Regions from separate parts of the Butyricicoccus sp. AF18-9LB genome, predicted to be linked through region 1. Evidence: predicted binding sites of a transcription regulator. Region 1 holds the regulator's gene; the other holds the start of a gene.
What was found. The regulator LexA, encoded in region 1, represses DNA repair genes until DNA is damaged. The targets are predictions, from matches to a motif close to CNAACANNTGTTNG.
Positions count from the first base shown of each region.

Region 2: the regulator LexA is predicted to act here: its motif matches at 1,645-1,658, upstream of iolE (myo-inosose-2 dehydratase).

Region 1 covers NZ_JAQCWA010000002.1:1,736-11,802, reverse strand. Annotated here, with positions in the region: partial or broken gene recG (ATP-dependent DNA helicase RecG) at 1-789, opposite strand, end outside; gene lexA (transcriptional repressor LexA) at 1,680-2,270, opposite strand; gene PGY33_RS01980 (Asp23/Gls24 family envelope stress response protein) at 2,570-2,920, shown strand; gene PGY33_RS01975 (DAK2 domain-containing protein) at 3,228-4,877, shown strand; gene PGY33_RS01970 (hypothetical protein) at 4,955-5,722, opposite strand; gene PGY33_RS01965 (RNA polymerase sigma factor) at 5,715-6,269, opposite strand; gene glgB (1,4-alpha-glucan branching protein GlgB) at 6,992-8,746, shown strand; gene PGY33_RS01955 (bifunctional histidine phosphatase family protein/GNAT family N-acetyltransferase) at 8,787-9,950, opposite strand; gene PGY33_RS01950 (dihydroorotate dehydrogenase) at 9,950-10,067, opposite strand, start outside.
Region 2 covers NZ_JAQCWA010000001.1:64,980-69,553, forward strand. Annotated here, with positions in the region: gene iolE (myo-inosose-2 dehydratase) at 671-1,603, opposite strand; gene PGY33_RS00340 (NAD(P)-dependent malic enzyme) at 1,850-3,022, opposite strand; gene PGY33_RS00345 (MATE family efflux transporter) at 3,520-4,574, opposite strand, start outside.

The DNA of each region.
Region 1 (10,067 bases):
CTGTGCACCGGTCGGCGTAAACGGCAGGGCTTCAAAGAACGAATCCAATCCATTTGAGGTGAAAACAATGCCGGAATCCGCCTTTCGACGCTCCTTCAGCTGCTGCAGGCCGCAGCAGAGCAAAAACAGCTCCTCGAATACCATGCGTCGGCGCGCCTGCGCCACATCGTCCTTGGTTTTCGGTCGGTGAATTGCAGAAAGTGCGTCTACTGCGTCCGACAGGCGGTATTTCGCCTGCAAAAGTTCGGGCAGCGGATCGGGCCATTCACCGGTCAGCGTGTCGAGCGCGGCAGCGGTTACACGCTCAAGATCGCGCTGGGTCAGTCCCGCTGTCAGCGGATAGACCGGCACGATGCGTCCCGGGTGGTCGGCGTCCGGTGCGACCTTCTCGGACTGCGGGGAAACCATTGTGCGGCCGCGTCCATAGCCCTGTACCTTGCCGTAGAACACATACTCCTGTCCCACATGGAGCTGCGCCGCAGCATACGGATTGTTGAAATAGGTGACGTTCAGCGTGCCGGTTTCATCGTAAATCGTACACTTGACCAACGTCAGGCCCTTGCGGATACGGTTGACCTTGGGTTCGGTGCCGACCACAGCGCGCACAGCATACTTGTCCTCCATGTCGATTTCCGCAATCGGCGTGATGTGGGTGCGGTCCTCATAGTCGCGCGGGTAGGTCTCGAGCGCGTCACGCAGCGTGCGTATATGCAGTTTTTCGAGCAGCTTCGCCTTTTTCGGGCCGATGCCCCTGACGAACTGGATGCTGTCATCAACCGATGGCATGTGGACTCTCCTTTGGGAATTTTGATTTACAAAGCACCCGCTTTACGGGGCGCACGAACCGCGCAGGCGGTTCGACCATTCTGGGCGGCACCCTTTTTCTGCACCGATTGACCGGGGCGCACGAACCGCGCAGGCGGTTCGCCCTAACGGGCGGAGCGTTTTTCGCTGAACCTCAGCGAAGGAGCTGCGCTCTGCGGAGCGCGGGAGACTGCCGCGTCCGCGGCGGGGACAAAAAGGAAGGGACGCCTGCGGTTTGCCCGTAGGCTGCTAAACATTGTTCCCGCGCCGTGCGCGGATTAAATGAGTGCCCTTCCTCTTTGGACTCCTACCTTTCCCTTATTTGATAGCCTGACGCAGACCAGAGACCGGCGACAGCTTCGAAAATAAGAGTACGACAGAGGATTTTTTCTTCCGTGTCTTTCGAAACCTGTTCGCAGGGTCAGATACCCGACTGCTACACATACGGTTAAATCCACGCAAGCGCGGCATAACAGTGCCGCGCAATTCGTGAGCGCGTTATGATAGACAGCACCTACGAAGATAAATTGTACCAATCGCCTAATTCGCAGGTGCCACGCGGTATAACGCGTTAAAGAGTTGCGCGACACGGGTATGTCGCGCCCTGCGCAGAGTAAACCGCCTGTGTAGCAGAACAGTATCCGACACTGCGAATATGTCTCGACATGGGAGCACACTGTGCTCCCCTACGGTAGAAAAACTCCTCTGCCGTTCCCTTTTTTCGGAGCGGTCACATGTCGGCAATCTGCGCCAGACCCTCCAAGGGGAAAGGGGTGATTCACAAGAGGGTGGAAAACCGTAGGTTGTCTACCCTCTTGTGCGCCCGCGCGGCGTCAGCGCACTCCTCGCTCAGCCGATGCTGAAAAAGGCTGCTCTTAATACTCGCGGTAAACCGCCTTCACCACGCCTAAAATCTGGCACCCGGTGCCGTTGATCGGCGGATACGCCGGATTCTCCGGCATGAGCCATACACCGTCCGGCGTGATGTTGAGCGTCTTGCAGGTGGCCTCATCCTCGAGCAGCGCGATTACGATGTCGCCGTTGCGCGCCTGCACATCCTGCCGGATAATGACCAGATCATCATCCATAATGCCCACGCCGATCATCGAATCGCCGCGAATGCGCAGCGCGTAATACTCGCCGCCGCCCGCTGCCGGCTCGAACGGCACATAGCCGATATACTCCTCCACCGCGAGGATCGGCATACCGGCGGTGACGCGGCCCAGAATCGGCACGCGCGGCACCATGGAAGGGCCGCTGACCGGCGTCAGCGCACGCGATTTATGCTCATTCGGCTCCAGATAACCGGCCTCCTGCAGCTTTTTCAGGTGCGCATGCACGGTGGACGGCGACCGCAGTCCCATCTCTGCACCAATCTCGCGCACCGAAGGCGGATAGCCGTGTTCAAGGGAATAACTGCTTATATAATCCAGTATCTGCTGTTGTTTGGCGGAAATCTTCTTCATTTTCGGCACTCCTTGCTGTTTCCGTCGGAACATACGTTCGTAATTTTATCCTTATTATACCGCAATCCGCTGCAATAAGCAAACATTTGTTTGTATTAACCTGCACGAATTTTCCGCGTTAATCGACACTATTCTTCAATTTATCCGGTTTTCTGCCGCCGTGTTGAAAAAGTAACGCAGTTTCATCACCGCATTGCTTGTATTTTACATGATTTTGTTATATCATATAAACAGCAAAAGTATTGATTATTGCAAGGGGACCCGCATTCTGCACCCCTAACTCGCAGGGAGGTTTTTATATGACCATCAAGACCGATCTCGGATATATCGACATTACCAACGAGGTGCTGGCCGGCATTGCCGGTTACGCAGCATCCTCCTGCTTCGGTGTCAAAGGCATGACCATCCGCTCCATGTCGGACGGACTGGCGCACCTGCTCGGACTGGAAAACCAGTCGCGCGGCGTAAAGGTCACCGAGGCTGTGGACGGCGGTGTCAACATCGACCTGCACATTGCAGTCGAGCACGGTGTGAATATTGCCACCGTCTGCCGCTCTATCATCGGCGAGGTACGCTACAATGTTGAGCGTCTGACCGGTGTGGACGTGAAGAACGTCGATATCTATGTAGAGAGTATTAAGGCGGACTGACACCTATAGGGGACTTCGCAAGTCCCCTATATACGGAAATCAGTTCCGTAGAAACTGACTTCCGATACCCGAACGACGCGCCCCAAGGGCGCTGAGTCGGAGTAACAAAACCCACGCTCATGTCGCGGGTTTTGTTGCGGCATAACGCCGCTGTTTGAATACCGCGGTACAACCGCGGACGTCTGCGGACGGGACCAATGGCTCGGATTGCCCTAAGGAAATCCTGCTATGCGGTTACGGTTTGCAAGCAAACCGAAATCTTATTACGCGCAACTGCGCGGTTACTTTTAGGGAGAGATTAAATTAAATGGCAGATCAGAAAATCAACGGTGCGCTGTACCGGTCCATGGTGATCGAGGGCGCACTCGCCATTGCCGAAAAGAAGGAACAGGCAAACGAACTGAACGTATTCCCGGTGCCGGACGGCGATACTGGCACGAATATGTCCATGACGATGGGTTCCGCGATGGCTGAGATGGAAAAGCTCGCTGAGCCGACCCTCGCCAAAGCGGCGGATGCGACCGCTTCCGCGCTGCTGCGCGGCGCGCGCGGCAACTCGGGTGTTATCCTGTCGCTGCTGTTCCGCGGCATGGCGAAAAAGCTGCGCGAGACCGAGGAGGCTGACGGCCGCACACTCGCGCTTGCGCTGCGCGAAGGCGTAGACACCGCCTACAAGGCGGTTATGAAGCCCGCTGAGGGCACCATCCTGACCGTATCGCGCGTTGCAGCACAGCACGCGGTCGAGCTGTGTCAGGCCGAGCCGACGCTCACCGCAGAGCAGGTTCTGGCAGCGATCCTCGAGCAGGGCCACACCGCACTCGAGGAGACCGTTCACCAGAATCCGGTGCTTGAAAAGGCAGGCGTGGTTGACGCCGGCGGCTTCGGCTTTATCACCATCTTCGAGGGCATGCTGGACGCGCTGCGCGGCATCCACAAGGAACGTGCTGTTGCGGCAGAGCCGACCAAGTCCACCGCAGACTTCGCTGCGATCAACGACGAGGACATCACCTTCACCTACTGCACCGAGTTCATCGCATCCCGCAAGGACAAGGCGCGCAATGTTGCCCGTCTGCGCTCTATCCTGAACGAAATCGGCGATTCGCTGGTTGTTGTCGAGGATGATGATATCGTCAAGGTACACGTTCACACCGACCAGCCGAACAAGGCGCTCGAGGAGGGTCTGAAATTCGGTCCGCTGCTGACCGTTAAGATCGAAAACATGCGCGAGCAGCACACCGCCAAGGTAATCGAGGGCACGGCAGACGCGCCCAAGGAGCGCGTGATCGTTCCGGCAGAGAAGAAGTTTGGCTTTGTAGCCGTTGCTGCCGGTGAGGGTCTCAAAACCCTGTTTACCGACCTCGGCGCGGACGTTGTCGTGCAGGGCGGTCAGACCATGAACCCGTCCACCGACGATATTCTGCATGCTGTCGATGCCGTTCCGGCAGAGATCGTTTTCGTGCTGCCGAACAACAAGAACATCATCATGGCTGCCGAGCAGGCGGTTCATCTCTCCGAGAAGAAAAAGGTGATCGTCGTGCCGACCAAAACCATCCCGCAGGGCATTTCGGCCATGCTGGCAGTCGATCCGGAAGCTGAGCAGGACAGCGAGCTGGCGCTTGCCATGCTGGACGCGGCAAAGCACGTCCGCAGCGGTCAGGTGACGTATGCGGCCCGCGACAGCGAGTTTGACGGCAAGAAGATCAAGCAGGGCGAGTATCTCTCTCTGTGCGAGGGCAAGCTGTGCGCCAACGGCAAGGAAACCTCGGTCATCAAGAAGCTGGCGCGCGAGATGGTATCCGACGACAGCGCGTTTGCAACCGTTATCTTCGGCGAGGGCGTTACCGAGGAGCAGGCCGCTGAGGTCGAGAACCTGCTGCACAAGGAAAATAAGGAGATGGAGATCAACGTCATCAACGGCGGTCAGCCGGTTTACTACTACATCATTTCGGTGGAGTAAACCATCTCTCTAAGCATAAAAAAGCATCGGAAACTGCGTTTCCGATGCTTTTTTCGTGAAATTTCGTCTGCTGTGATTTACTTTACAAGCTCAGCTGCCATATCGAACATGGTCTGTGCATCCAGACCGGTATCAAAGCCGCTGATAAGGTAGGTCACGCCGTCCTGCTCCCAGAGTACGGACTGGAACATCTTATCCTCCACCTCGTCCGAGCCATAATAGCTGATAACGAGTTCGCCGTTCTTCTCCTGCTGCTTTTCCTCGTCAGACTTCTCGTAGTCGTCCGGTACGAAGCGGTAGTGCGCATCGCGATAGGTCAGCGTAACGCCGTTTACCTCGGCAGTCGTTGCCGGAACCGGATTCTCCATCTCGTCCTCGGTGAACACGGTGTAGCTCTTGTGCGCGGACAGATTCAGCTCCGCGCCATCCTTCGTGTAGGTCGCGTCCACCTCGCTGACTTTTTCGGTCTCGCCCATGTCGTTCTGCGCCGTGGTATCCACATCAGAACCGTAGCTGAACGCGTACTCGCCAATCTTGTCCGGCAGCGTGAGCGCTACACCGGCATCAGCCAGATGCGCCTGCGTGCTCGACAGATCCAGCCGCTGGTCAGACCAGCCCTCACTGAAAATGCCGCCCATGCCGCCTGCCGCAAATGCGCCGGTCACTGCTATAGCAGCGACTGCGGCAACCGCCACAAAGCGTTTGCTCCACAGATGACGCTTGCGTGCCGGTGCATTGTTCAGTGCGAATTTGACGCGCGTCTGCATCGAATCCGGTGCATGCAGCTCATCTGCACACTGATGCAGCATTTCCTTGATTTCACGTTCCATTTTGATTTCATCCATGATTTGCAGCCTCCTTCGGCTTCCGTTCTTCGGTCAGCGCCTGCCGCAGATGACGGCGAGCGGAAAAAAGGCGGGATTTCACCGTTCCCTCGGTCACACCGGTCGCCTGCGCGATCTCGCGCACCGAGCGATCATCGAAGTAATACAGCACCACGGTCACGCGACGTTTTTCGTCCAGCGTATCGAGTGCGGCATACAGGCGGCGCTGCTCATCCGTCCGCAGCACGGCGGACAGTGCGCTTTCACTCTCGCCTGCGTCAAAAAACTCTGAGACCGGCGTTTCCCGTTTGGCTTTGCGGCAGTACTTCCATGCCGCGCGGGAAAGCGTTTTGAGCAGCCACGGCCGGAATTTGCTGCCGTCCCGCAGCGATTTGATGGACTGCGCACAGGTGACAAAGGCCTCCTGCGCCAGATCCTCGCCGTCCGTCCTGCTGCCGGTGATCAGGCACGCAAGGCGGTATGCATCGTCCTTGTAGCGCTCGTACAGCTCATCGAACGCCTGCATATCGCCGTGCTGCATGCGACTGACAAGCTCTTTATCGTTCATAACTTTCTATCCTTTCCCTGGGTGCGTCTGTATATAAGAGCAGCCAGTTTGGACTCGGTTCATTTTATTTTCAGTGAAATCCGCGTCCTTCGACGCACCCGAGTATAAGAGCCGCAAAGCGGCGGGCCGGTTCATTTTTATTTAACGGACACTTTGTACAGTTTTGACGGTTGCGTTTAACGTGGATGTATTCTATACTGGATGTATGAATATGCCAGTTCCGCTGACTCCAGCGGTGGTGTCGCCTGTCCGGCGGGGGCACAAGGTGAATTGCCCGAAGGGCAAGAGAAGGTCCCCTGGGGGATAACAGTGTCGCGCAATTCGTTCGTCTGAATATGACGGACGGCACCTACGAAGATAAACTGTACCAACACCTAAATTCGCAGATGCCTTCCGGTATAACACGTTAATAATTTGTGCGGCACTGTCATGCCGCACTCTGCGTTGATTATACCACATGTGTAGCAGAACGGTATCTGACCCTGCGAATATACGGATACATGGACGCGCAAAGCACGTCCTGCGGTAGAGAAAATCCTCTGTCGCGTCCTTATAGTCTCAGTTCACTAATTTTCGCCGTGCTATCCCCAAGGGAAACGGGAGTCCCAAGAGGGTAGAAACCGTAGGTGTCTACCCTTTTGGTTTCCCCGGCGAAACCGCCGCAGTTCTTTCACTTCGCAAGCGACCATCCCCCGTTAGGGGAAAAGAAAGGAAGTGCTTCCATGAATCAGCACCAATTCTTCACAGGAGAAATTTTCGACGCCTACCGCTGGTTTGGCGCTCACATAGAGCAAAACGCTGTCGTTTTCCGTACATTTGCACCCAATGCCAACCGCATTACGCTGACCGGCGCGTGCAACGGCTGGACCGAAACCGATCTGGTACAGGACGGCCGCAGCGGCTTCTGGTCGGTCTCTGTGCCGGACGCCTGCGCAGGCCAGTTTTACAAATACCGCATCTACGGCCCGGACGGCTCTGTCACCGAGCACTGCGATCCCTACGGCTTTGCCATGGAGCTGCGGCCTGCCTGCTGCTCGATTATCACCGACCTTGACGAGTACCGCTTCACAGACGAGGCGTGGATGGCTGACCGCACGGCTTCGCCGGACGCACCGCTGAGCATCTACGAGATGCACCTCGGCTCGTGGATGCGCAATCCGGACGACGCGAACGGCTGGTACACCTACGATGAAATCGCCCGCCGATTGATTCCCTATCTGCAGGAAAACGGCTACACGCATGTGGAGTTTCTGCCGCTGTCCGAGCACCCGTTTGACGGCTCCTGGGGCTACCAGAACACCGGATTTTTTGCCCCGACCTCGCGCTACGGCACGCCGGCGCAGCTGAAACTGCTGATTGACAAGCTGCATCATGCCGGTATCGGTGCGATCATGGATTTTGTACCGGTACACTTTGCCGTGGACTCCTACGGTCTGGCGAAATACGACGGCACGCACCTGTACGAGTACCCGCACAGCGCGGTCGGTGAAAGCGAATGGGGCAGTTACAATTTCATTCATTCCAGACGGGAAGTACGCTGTTTTCTGCAGTCTGCAGCCGATTACTGGCTCACTGAGTTTCATTTTGACGGTCTGCGCATGGATGCGGTCTCGCGCCTGATCTACTGGCAGGGCGATCCCGCACGCGGCGTCAACGGCGACACGCTCGACTTCCTTAAAAATATGAACCGCGGTCTCAAAGCCCGCCATCCCTCGGCTCTCCTCATCGCTGAGGACTCGACTGCCTATCCCGGTGTCACCCGTCCGGTGGACGAGGGCGGCTTGGGCTTCGACTACAAGTGGGATCTCGGCTGGATGCACGACACGCTCGAGTTCTGTCAGACCCAGCCGGATCTGCGTCCGCGCGATCATGGCAAGCTTCTCTGGTCGATGCACTATTTTTTCAACGAGCACTATCTGCTGCCGCTCTCGCACGACGAGGTTGTGCACGGCAAGGCGGCAATCGTGCAGAAAATGTGGGGCGCGGACGAATGCGACAAGTATGCGCAGGCGCGCGTGATGTACCTCTATATGTTCACACATCCGGGTAAAAAGCTGAATTTCATGGGTAACGAGCTGGGTCAGCTGTACGAATGGAGCGAAGCCGGTACGCTGGACTGGGCACTGGCCGAGCGTCCGTTCCACCGTTTTTTCCACAGCCTGTGTAAAACTTATGTGGAGAATCCCGCGCTGCACGCAGATTATGCGCCGGATAATTTCCGGTGGGCAAAAAATCATGCGGATGCCCCCTGCGTATTCGGCATGGAGCGCCGCGCAAATGGAGAAACGCTGCTCGCCCTGTGCAATTTCGCGGACAGCGAACAGAAATTTACCGCTTCCCTGCCGAAGTTTACGATTCTGCTTGACAGCAATGCCGCAGAGTTCGGCGGCACCGGAGAGACACTTGCCGTCTCCCGCAAGGATGATCTGTGTACGGTTGCACTGCCGCGATACAGTGCGGTTCTGCTCAAGCTGTAAAATCAAAAGCGCTCTGCCAAAAACAGAGCGCTTTTCCTATTTATTCGACCGAAATCGGCTTTATCATCTGATAATGCAGTCCGTTCTCATCGCGGTACTCGCCGCGCTGCAGAAAACCGAATTTATGATAAAAACCCTGTGCACGCATGTTTTTCTCGGCAACACGAGCACACAGCTCGCGCTTGCCGAGCGCACGGTACACGCTGATGGCCTGACCGAGAATCTGTCCGCTCAGACCGCAGCCGCGGTAGTCACCGGCAATGCAGAAGCCGCCGACCAGACCGATCTCCGGCTGCTCCTCCCACCAGGTTTTCAGGTAAACGAGCGCGGTCTCTTCCCCGCCTTCCAGACAGCCGAAGGTACACGCCCGCGGCGAAACCTTCTGTGCCCGCTCTACATCGCGGATGAGCGCATCCGGATCGAGGTTTGCATCCGTGCCGTAGGCATTCTTGTGCAGCTCGCGCATGAATCCCACAATTTTATCCACATCCTGTGGATTCTTTGGGTCAGCGCGGCGAAACCAGATCTGCGGCGACGCCGGAATACCCTTGGTATTCGTCCAGCCAATGGACGCAAACGTGGAGTATTCCTGCGGCAAATGCGAGGCATCATTCTCGTAAACCACGTCGATATTGCCGTTTTCGTCAAATTCCAGCTTGGCAACACAGGTGTTGTCACCCCAGCCGATTTCGCCCATCTGTTCGGGTGCAAAACCGTGTGCAATCGTCAGCATGCCGCGAATCGCACTGCCGTGCGTCACTACTGCGACCTCTTTGCCCTCATTTTCGCGCACAATCGCGCGCACGCCGTCCAGCATGCGCTGACCGGCCTGCATGACCGTCTCGCCGTGCGGCGGCGCTGCTTCCCACGGACGGGCACACCACAGCGCGTACTGCTCAGGCCATGTGTGCGGCAGCTCGGCCCACGGAATGTCCTCCCAGTCTCCCATATCAATCTCGCGCAGCACCGGTCGGGTCTCCACCGAGAGATGGTGCGGCTCCGCCACAGCCTGCGCCGTTACGCGTGCGCGGAACAGGTCGGACGAGTAAACCGCCGCGAGCGGCACATTCTCAAACCGCTTTGCCAGATACGGCAGCTGCTTGTACGCCCGCGTGGTCAGCAGCGCGTTGTACTGACCATGACACCGGCGGTATACATTGCCCTCTGCCTCAGCGTGACGGATGATGTAGACCGTGGTTCTCATCAGCCTACCTCAACCGCGCCGGACAGCTCGGTGACAGACTTCACGCCGTGTGCATCCAGCCACTCGTTCAGCTCGGCAAGCGCCTTGACCGGAGCGGTCGGGTCGTTGAACATCACC
Region 2 (4,574 bases), on a different contig from region 1:
GCTTGCTGCGACTGAGGGGTTTCGGCACCGGTTTTTCGGGGCATCCGAACCGCGCAGGCGGTTCACCGCTTCCGGGCGAAGAGTTGCGCCGTAGACTGCGGCGGGGATTGTCGCTACGCGCGGCATAACAGTGCCGCGCAACTCGTTTTCCGGCACAAACCGGCTGCAATCGCAGGATTTGGATAATCTGCACAGGTAAAAATGTTGCGCGTCACGGGTATGCCGCGCCTGCGTAGACTAAACCGTATGTGTAGCAGAAAGGTATCTGACATTGCGTATAGGTAAAGAAATGGGCAGACACATTGGTCTGCCCCTACGGAACGGTAACCCGACTGCCGTTCCCCTTTTTCATGCTTACGCAGTCTACCATCTGCACCCAAGCCCTTGCGGGAAAAGGGGTGATTCACAAGAGGGTGGAAAACCGCAGGTTGTCTACCCTCTTGTGCGCCCGCCGCGCGCAGCGGCAACATTCCCGCACGCCGCAGCGTGCGAAATCCTCTGCCGTGGGTACGGCAAACCCCTCCACCGCCGTTCGGCGGTTCCCCTCTCCTTTCAGGGGAGGCTTCCGGTCGGTGCAAACGGTTCTTAACGACATATATCCTTTGGGGAACGCAAAAAACCGAGGGCAAATGCCCTCGGTTTCGTGTTTTATTGCGCGATATGCGAAGAATTACTTCTTCAGAACAACCTCGCCGCCCAGACCGGTGTGTGCAGTGATGTACTCACGGCCCATCTTAGCGTACTCGAACGGATTAGCCTTAGCCGGATCCTGCTCTGCCTCTACCATGATCCAGCCGGTGTAGCCAGCCTTGTCAAGCAGATCGAATACAGCGTCGAACTCTACGCAGCCGTCCGGATCGCCCGGTACGGTGAAAGCGCCTGCGCGAACTGCATCCAGGAAGGACCAGTGCTCAGCGCGAGCCTTCTCAACCAGCGGCATACGCATGTTCTTCAGATGAACGTGACCAACACGGTCAGCGAACTTCTCGAGCATCTTTACCGGATCCTCGCCAGCGAAGGTGAAGTGACCGGTATCGAAGCACAGGAATACATACTTCGGGTCGGTGTTCTCCATCAGGCGGGTAGTCTCCTCAACGGTCTGGCATACGGTGCCCATGTGATGATGGAAGCAGGTGCGGATGCCGTACTTCTCCATGGACAGCTTGCCCAGCTTGTTCAGGCCGGTGGTGAAGCGATCCCACTCCTCGTCGGTCAGAACGCGCTTCTTGTCGTCCAGAACCGGCGTATCGAGCTGACCCTGAATAGAACCGGACTGCTCGGATACGTTGATAGCGGTAGCGCCAACGTAGGACAGGTAATCCAGCTCCTTGATGAACTCAGCCTCTACTTCTTCGTACGGCTTGTCAACCAGGAAAGAGGAGAACCACTTGGAAGCGATGGTCAGGTTGCGGGCGTCCAGCATGTGCTTGAGGACGGTCTTGTCCTCCGGATACTTATGGCCTACTTCGCAGCCGTCGAAACCAGCGAGCTTCATCTCAGAGATGCACTGCTGGAAGGTGTTCTCGTCGCCGAGATCCCACATATCATCATTGGACCAGCCGATCGGGCAGATACCCAGTCTTACTTTCTTCGGATCTAACATAGTTATTCCCTCCATAATCTTCTCTCTGCGTCTGCGCAGAACAAACGCATTTTTGTTATTCTTATTGTACCCTTATGCACTGTAAATGTCAAACGCATTTTTTCACAAAGCCGAGTTGTGCAATCCGCTGTTTTTGTCATTCCGCGAACTTGTGCGTGTGCGTGCACGCACTTTTGCGCAAAAACCGCGCGAGATTGTTCCCGCGCGGTTGATTTTGTCTTATCTGTAACTTTTCGTCTGCTGCGCTCAGATACGGGCCACACCGGAATCGCGGGCAGCCTGTGCAACGGCATCTGCTACCGAACGGATGACCTTTTTGTCAAACGCCATCGGCATGATATACTCCGCGTTCAGCTCCTCATCGGAAACGCAGGCCGCGATCGCCTTAGCCGCTGCCAGCTTCATCTCCTCGTTGATGTCGCTTGCGCGAACATCAAGTGCGCCACGGAAAATACCCGGGAACGCAAGCACGTTGTTGATCTGGTTCGGATAGTCCGAACGGCCGGTGCCGACAACGGCAGCGCCGCCCTTTTTTGCGTCCTCCGGCCAGATTTCGGGCACCGGATTTGCCATAGCGAATACCATCGGGTCCTTTGCCATGGTGGAGACCATCTCGGCTGTGAGCACCTGCGGCGCGGACATGCCGAAGAATACGTCCGCACCCTTGACAGCATCGGCCAGCGTTCCTGTCATGTGCTCGCGGTTGGTGACCTTGGCCATCTCCTGCTGTGCCGGATTCAGACGCTCATCGCCCTCGCAGACGATGCCGAAGCGCTCAACCATCGTGATGTGCTTGACGCCGAGGAACATCAGGAACTTGGTAACGGCGATAGCAGCCGCGCCGCAGCCGTTGACAACCATCTTGATCTCATCCACCTTGCGGCCGGTCAGGCGGCAGGCGTTGAGCAGAGCTGCACCGCAGCAGACAGCCGTGCCATGCTGGTCATCGTGGAATACCGGAATGTCGCAGACCTCCTTGAGTCGGCGCTCGATCTCAAAGCAGCGCGGAGCCGCGATGTCCTCGAGGTTGATGCCGCCGAACGAGCCGGAGATCAGCTGAATGGTGCGGACGATCTCGTCCACATCCTTGGAAGCCACACAGAGCGGGAACGCGTCCACGTCAGCGAACGCCTTGAACAGCGCACACTTGCCCTCCATAACCGGCATGCCGGCAATCGGACCAATATCGCCCAGACCGAGCACCGCGGTGCCGTCCGTGATGACCGCAACCAGATTGTGGCGGCGCGTATAGGTGTAGCTGAGAGACGGATCGTCCTTGATCTTGAGGCACGGCTCGGCAACACCCGGCGTGTACGCGATCGACAGATCGTCCTTGCTGTTTACCTCACAGCGGGCTACGACCTCAATCTTGCCGCCCCATTTTTCGTGTGCCTGCAGTGCGCGTTCCTTAACGTCCATGTTCTGTTCCTCCGTTATCGTTCTTGTTCCGTTCGACGGAAAGAGTTTTCTATCTTACCTTATTATACAGAGTAGAAATGCGTTCGTAAAGGGGTAGTTTGTACAAAGAGCGGGAAGTAATTGAGAATGGAGGATGAAAGACGGAGAATGAACGTAATGATTCATCGTGTTTCTCCGTTTTTCATATTATCATAAAGGTACACCGCAGGGTGCGACAAGGTGAATTGCCCAAAGGGCAAAAGAAGGTGCCCTGGGGTACGACCTCGGCGCACCGCATCTAACGATTAGTACATGTTACCCCCGTAGGGGAGCACATTGTGCTCCCACACAACGTAAAATCAAACGGTTCTCGGGCGAACAATGTTCGCCCCTACGGTTAGGTCTGTGCAGACGGGTTACAGACGGTGCGCCGAGTCGTCGCACCCTACGATTTAGATTTTATGTGTAATGTAACAACATGAAGAAGGTTAAACTTCTCATGCTCTTCACTCTTCACTCTACTTGCAGCATTGTTTCGCCACCAGCTTCGGCAAGAGGAACATGGCCGCGCAGCCGGAGAACACCGCCGACACGACATCGGACAGCGGCTCAGAAAACATAACGGCTGTTGCCCCGAAAATCGGCGGCAGGACGAACACGCTGATGAGGAAAATACCCTTGCGGAGCATGGAAAACGTCAGTCCCCATTTGACAAGGCCCATGCCGGTCATGCCGTCCACAAACGGGTACTGGATGGTCAGTCCGAGCACGCCGAGCGAGTAGGTGCGGATCATATACGCCGCCATGTCAATATACGCCGGGTCTTTGGTGAAGATTTTGACAAAAGCGCCCGAGACCGTCTGCGCGAGCAGGAACATGATGCCGCAGAACACGAGGCACAGCAGCACAATGCACCGGAACGCCTTCATGACGCGTTTTTCGTCGCACGCGCCGTAGTTATAGCCGAGAATGGACTGCGTGCCCGCCGTCATTCCGCCGAGCGGCATGGTGATGACGAGCATGAAGCTCTGCATGATGGCAGCACATGCGATGAGCATATCGCTGTCTGCGCCGCCGTATTTGCGCAGCATGACATTGATGGAGATGAGCAGCACGTTATCGAGCGCGATGATGAGCGCGGGCGACAAGCCGACCTGCACGATACGGCGCATCCAGCCAAAATTGACCGGCTGACGGGTAATGCGGACAGCGGCTCTGTCGCTGAACAGAAACCGCAGAATGTACACCGTCGAGCACGCCTGCGACAGCACGGTTGCAAGAGCGGCTCCGCGCACACCCATGTGCAGCGCAAAAATGAACACCGGGTCAAGTGCGATATTTACGGCCGCTCCGAGCATAACCGACCGCATTGCGGTACCGGAAAATCCCTGACTCATTGTAATTTGATTGAGTCCGTAGCTCAGCAATGCGAACACAGTGCCGGAAACGTAGGTCGTAAAATACGCCTGCGCGTAATCCCACAGGACCTCGCTGCAGCCGAACGCGAACAGGATCTGCCTCTTGAAAATAAGCAGCGGCACGGTCGCCAGCACGCTCAGCGCCAGCAAAAGAT